Linked DNA regions of Rhodohalobacter sp. SW132. The protein of the gene in region 1 interacts with the protein of each later gene in a pairwise test. Links are inferred from orthologs where the notes say so. Each region holds a gene or a part of one and is shown in the gene's direction. Other genes may lie near its edges.

The links.
Region 2: the proteins of topA (region 1) and DYD21_RS09895 interact in binary tests that used the Escherichia coli proteins (3 or more experiments, as listed by UniProt). The link is inferred for Rhodohalobacter sp. SW132 from one-to-one orthologs.

Annotation. Positions count from the first base shown.
Region 1 is NZ_QUOK01000001.1:109,181-112,352, forward strand. The notes cover bases 37-3,131. They hold topA (type I DNA topoisomerase), read left to right. Parts: upstream 37-358; coding sequence 359-2,905; downstream 2,906-3,131. Other genes in these bases: DYD21_RS00455 (peroxiredoxin), read left to right, coding at 37-349; DYD21_RS00465 (hypothetical protein), read left to right, coding at 2,954-3,131. Outside these bases: more of DYD21_RS00455, read left to right, coding at 1-36; more of DYD21_RS00465, read left to right, coding at 3,132-3,172. UniProt on the Escherichia coli protein: Releases the supercoiling and torsional tension of DNA, which is introduced during the DNA replication and transcription, by transiently cleaving and rejoining one strand of the DNA duplex.
Region 2 is NZ_QUOK01000004.1:198,572-201,523, forward strand. What follows is about bases 44-2,918. They hold DYD21_RS09895 (YigZ family protein), read left to right. Parts: upstream 44-1,103; coding sequence 1,104-1,733; downstream 1,734-2,918. Other genes in these bases: DYD21_RS09885 (fumarate reductase/succinate dehydrogenase flavoprotein subunit), read right to left, coding at 44-168; DYD21_RS09890 (succinate dehydrogenase cytochrome b subunit), read right to left, coding at 199-903; DYD21_RS09900 (cob(I)yrinic acid a,c-diamide adenosyltransferase), read left to right, coding at 1,969-2,544; DYD21_RS09905 (PH domain-containing protein), read left to right, coding at 2,552-2,918. In the rest of the region: more of DYD21_RS09885, read right to left, coding at 1-43; more of DYD21_RS09905, read left to right, coding at 2,919-2,952.

The DNA of each region.
Region 1 (3,172 bases):
AAATAACACCAGTGGCTGCGATAAGCAAAACCGGAGCCTGTCGGAACATTCCGAGTGGTTTGATGATAAGGGATATAACCTGGTTGCACTGAGCAAAGATACCTGCGGCTCTCATAAGAATTACGCCGAAAAGCTCGACATCAACTACACATTAGCTTCAGATCCCGATTATAAATTCGCTTCCGCAACCGATTCCATCGTAGAAAAAAAGATGTACGGGAAAACATTCGATGCTCCAACAAGATCGGCCTATATTATCGACACGGACGGAACTGTTCTCGGAATCATCAATAAAATCAATACCAAAGCCCACGCCGAAGAGCTGAAAGAGCTTGTAGAATCCTTATAAAAGCGTATCATGAAAAAATTAGTCATTGTTGAGTCACCCACAAAAACGAAAACCATCAAGAAGTATCTGCCGAAAGAGTATACGGTAGACTCCTCCATGGGGCATATCCGCGATCTGCCCTCTTCAGCTAAAGAGATCCCAAAGAAGTATAAAAAAGAGTCGTGGTCGAATCTTGGGATAAATGTGGATGAGGATTTTGAACCGCTTTACGTTACGCCATCCAGTAAAAAGAAAATTGTCACCCGGCTGAAAAAAGCGCTCAAAGATTCGGATGAACTGATCCTTGCGACGGATGAGGACCGCGAAGGGGAGGCGATCAGCTGGCATCTTGTTGAACTGCTGAAGCCGAAGGTTCCGGTTAAACGGATGGTGTTTCGGGAGATCACTAAAGAGGCGATCCAGAACGCAATGGAAAACTTCCGTGATATCGACATGAACCTGGTTCACGCGCAGGAAACCCGCAGGATTCTCGATCGCCTGGCAGGATATACAATTTCTCCCCTGCTCTGGAAAAAAATCTCTCCCGGCCTTTCAGCCGGACGCGTTCAGTCAGTTGCCGTAGAGTTCCTGGTCGATCGTGAGCGCGAAAGAATGCGCTTCAAAAGCGGAACGTATTATGATCTTAAAGCTGAACTTTCAAAACAGAAACAGAAGGCGAAATTCAACGCGGATCTCTCCCACCTGAATGATAAGCGTCTGGCCAGCGGAAAAGATTTTGACGAAAGTACCGGGAAACTGAAAAAACCCGATAGTGTGGTGCTGCTGGATGAAGAGAAAGCATCCAAACTGCGCGATGAACTGCACGAGGCAACATGGAGCGTGAGCAAAGTGGATGTTAAGCAGCAGAAGCGAAATCCATCTGCAGCGTTCATTACTTCAACACTGCAGCAGGAAGCGAACCGAAAGCTCGGATTCTCCGCCCGCGACACCATGGGTATTGCCCAAAAACTGTATGAACGCGGTCTGATTACCTACATGAGAACCGACTCGGCAAACCTCTCCGGCCAGGCAATTAATGCCGCACGAACGGCTGTAGAGAAGGAGTACGGCGAAGAATATCTGTTTGCAAAAGTACGAAATTTCGGGAAATCGAAAGGAGCACAGGAAGCTCATGAGGCGATTCGTCCGGCGGGTTCAAGCTTCGTAAAACCGGAAGATGCCAAACTGAGCGGACGTGAGTTCAAACTTTACGACCTGATCTGGAAACGGACCATCGCCACGCAGATGGCGGAAGCCAAACTGGAGTTCACCAATGTTACCATCACAGCGGAACATGGTGATACCCGGGCTGATTTCAGGACCAGCGGGAAGAAAATTCTGTTTCCCGGATTTTTCAGAGCCTATGTGGAGGGCAGTGATGATCCCGAAGCGGCGCTCGAAAACCAGGAAATTTTCCTCCCCGAAATGAAAGAGGGTGAAGAGATTGATATGCATGGACTGGAATCGATCAGCCATGAAACAAAACCACCGGCCCGCTACACAGAAGCTACGCTGGTGAAAGAACTCGAAAAACGAGGCGTAGGCCGGCCAAGTACTTACGCATCCATCATCAGTACCATTCAGGATCGCGGGTACGCCAAGAGCGACGGAAAAACGTTGATTCCTACATTTACAGCATTTGCGGTTACCGGGCTTCTTGAAGAACATTTCCCGGAACTGGTAGACAGTGACTTTACGTCGGAACTGGAGAAGAAACTTGACCTTATTGCAAAAGGCGAGTACGATCCGCTGAAATATCTTACCGATTATTATCACGGAGATGAAGGCCTGAAAAATAAGGTAGACACCCGTGAGGATAAAATTGATGGTGCCAAAGCACGAATGCTCGATCTGCCGCTTGAAAACCTGAACGGCATGAATGTTTTTGTAGGACGGTATGGACCGTATGTGAAAAGCATGTCAGATGGTGAAGAGATTACAACTTCCCTTCCGAACGATATGGATCCCGCGGATATCTCACCCGAAAAACTGCTGGAACTTCTGAAAGCTGAAAAGGAAGGGCCGAAATCACTCGGGAAAGATCCGGAAACCGGCGAGGATATTTACGTGCTGAACGGTCGATATGGCCCCTATATGCAGCTCGGTGAAGTGAGCGATGACAATAAGAAACCGAAGCGCGTATCCCTGCTGAAAGGCATGAAACCGGAAGATGTAGACCTGGAACTGGGATTGAAGCTTTTGGAGCTTCCGCGTCCGCTCGGCGAACATCCCGAAACCGGAAAAGTGGTGAAAGCCGGTGTGGGCCGTTACGGACCGTATGTACTGCATGACGGAACGTTCAAATCACTAAAAAAGACCGATGATGTACTTGAAATTGAACTTGATCGAGCCGTAGAACTTTTGAAGGAAAAGAAAGGGAAAGGCCGGGGAAGTAATGCAATACAGGATCTTGGAAAACATCCCGAAACAGATCAGCCGATTAAAGTGATGGACGGCCGATACGGTCCATACCTGAAGTATGGCAAGAAAAATGTGTCTTTGCCGGATGATATGGAGCCGGAAAAAGTAACGATGGCCGACGCCGTTCGGGTAATTGATGAAAAAGGAAAAAAGTAACTAAATCGTAAGCGGTTTTCGAATCAATCCACGTTTTCTATTTTGCTGATGATGGAAAAAAAGACGGATCATATATTTCGCTACCCGCCAAACCTGCAGGAGCTCGACCTGGCCACCATGGTTACGCTCTACAGGGAACGGGGTGAAGTACATCGTGCCAAACCGGGCAGTTATCTTGCATGCGCGGCGAGCCGTAAGCTGATTCGGGAAGCTAAAGAGTGGTTCGGCCTTTATTACAGCCAGGAATCCTGGGATTCAATGCTAACG
Region 2 (2,952 bases), on another replicon or contig:
GCCGAGTTCAGCAAGGCTTGATGCGGCAGATGCACCTGCAAGGCCGGTTCCCACAACGATAACTTTAAACTTTCGCTTGTTATTCGGAGATACAAGCTTGATATCTTTCAGGTGTTTGTTCCACTTTTCTTCGAGAGGACCTGAGGGTACGTTAGATTCTAATTTCATAATTGCTGAGTCTTTATCGATTAAAATGAGTTACCGGCACTGTATAAGTGCTGCTTCACAACCACCGCCAAAATAAATATAGAGCGGTATAAAGAGGAAACCGACCGCCAGGACGACAGCGAACACGGCTCCAACGGAATAGATGATTGCAGATGCTTTTTGACTGCGAACTGTAAGCGATGTGAAAGCACTCCAGATACCGTGCCCGAGATGTGTGCCAAGCAACAACATCACAAACGCATACCCAAAAGCGTAAAATGGGTTCTGAAAGGTTTCGATCACAAGCGATTTGATATCATGAGTCTGCTGTCCGTCAATCATAACGGTACCCGTATCGCCAAGAGCGAAAGTATTGATGTGAAAAAAGACAAATATGAGCAGAACTACTCCGGTAAACGCCATGCTGCGGGAGCTCAGACTTTGACGGCTGGGTCCGCCTTTACTGCTGTAAACCTCGTAGTTTTTCGGACGTGCCTTGCGTTTCTGCAGCCAGATGGAGATGCCAATCCAGGTGTGAATAGCAAAAACCACAACCAGACCAATTCGGGCAAACCAGAGCAGCGGCCCAAAATTGTGAAGTACCATGGAGTAACGGTTCATTGCGTCCGGTTCTCCAAATATTGCGAGGTTGCCTCCGAGGTGAAAAATGATGAAAAGAACAAGAAATAGCCCGGTTAATCCGGTCAGGATTTTTCGGCCTACCTGGGATTGGGCGGCTTGTAATAGTGACGGCATATGATGTCTTCAGATTTTAGTAAACGCAGCTTATCTTGGATCGAAAAAAGTAAACAGTCCACTACGTAGTTTGGTTCCGTTTTCAAGACTATAAATTCACCTTATTTATGTTAAAAGGCAAGGAAGAAGCGGTTCTAATCAGGCATTGTTGTATATCCAAAAATTGCATGTATAATTATGAAGCGAACTAACAAAATTTTATGAAGCAATACTCGATTACCAAAGCGTATCAAACCGATTTTAAAGTAAAAGGTTCAAAATTTATCGCCTTTCTATCTCCATGCAACCAAATATCATCTGCAGATCTGTATGTGGAATCGATCAGGGAGGAGCACCCCACGGCAACACATCACTGCTACGCATATCGTGTAAATCCGGCCGATTGCATCGAATATAATCAGGATGATGGAGAACCATCGGGTACGGCGGGTGCACCTATTTTAAATTCGCTCAAATTGGCTGAACTTGTGAATGTTATTTGCGTGGTTGTCCGATATTATGGCGGCACCAAACTTGGCAAAAGCGGTCTGATCGACGCCTACTCATCGGCTACAGATTTAGCCATTTCGAAAGCTCAATGCCATAGAATCACTCCAACGGAGCAGTTTGAGATTGTTTACAGCTACGATCAGCAATCGCTGATTGATAAACTAAAACACACGTTCACCCTGTTTGAAATCGATTCAGCATATGGAGAACATGTGAAACTGGTACTGGAATGTCCTGAAGCCGAATCAAAAGGTTTAGAAACACGACTTCAATCCATTTCTCACCTCTTAATCAGCGTTGAGCGAATCAAATCGTCATTCCATATTTTTGATTCACGATAATCGCGTTCAAATTATTTTATCTGCATCGTTGTTTTTACTTTACTATGAAAGTGTCACTGTTTTGATTCTTGTAGTCATCGGATGAGTTTTTTATGAAATATTAAGTAATATCGGATCAAATTATGATTTATGGGCAACTCATCCGATGACTTAATTAGGATCGATCATTCTTGACACTACACAAATCGGTAGTAAAATCATTTTACAGCACAACCACTGAATTTTATACCAACTCATGAAAATTTATACCAGAAAAGGAGATACCGGGGATACAGCGCTCTTCGGGGGTTCAAAAACCAAAAAAAACAATATTCGTATCCACGCCTACGGAACGGTTGATGAACTCAACTCAACCCTTGGAATGGTTCTCTCCTACTCTATTTCCAAAATTGGAAAAGAAATTTTAAACCAGGTACAGCATGATCTTTTTGTTGTAGGCGCAATGCTGGCGACGCCCAACCCCGAAAACTCAAAGATAAATGAAGTGGGAGAGCAGGAAGTAAAACAGATGGAAGAGTGGATTGATACTCTTGAAACAGATCTCGAACCACTGAAATCATTTATTCTTCCCGGCGGGAGCGGTGCCGGTTCTACCCTCCATTTGGCCCGCACAGTTTGCAGAAGGGCGGAGCGGGAATCGGTTGAACTCTCACAAAATGAAGCAATTCCGGAGAGTGTAATTATTTATCTGAACCGGCTTTCTGATCTTCTTTTTGTGCTCGCACGCTACGAAAACAAACACCAGGGTGTTGAAGAGACTCCATGGATTCCGGTCCGCGAAAAGAAGAAAAACAAAAAATCAGAAACGTAATTCACCTATGTCAAAATCTATCGATCTGAAACCTGACTGGAAACGCTGGTTCTGGGGATACTTTTTTGGTGTTCTTCTGATTCCGCTCTTTGGAATCGGGATTATCGTTCTTTGGAAAGTTCATCAGAAGAAGAAAAGTTATCGTTATACGGTAACGGATCGGCAAATAACGGCTATTGGTGAAGGTGTTTCTCAAACCGTAGACCTCATCAACATTAAAAACCTTGATGTTGAGCAAAACTGGGTAGATCAAAAGTTTGGTATCGGGGATATCGTACTGAACACCGGATCACGCACAATTACGCTGCTCGGACAGAACAACCCGGAAGCGATCAGCGATTCCATCTCAAAAGCAATTTATGCCGAAAAGAAACGGATTGAATCGTTAAACAAAGTTGAAGAGAAGAA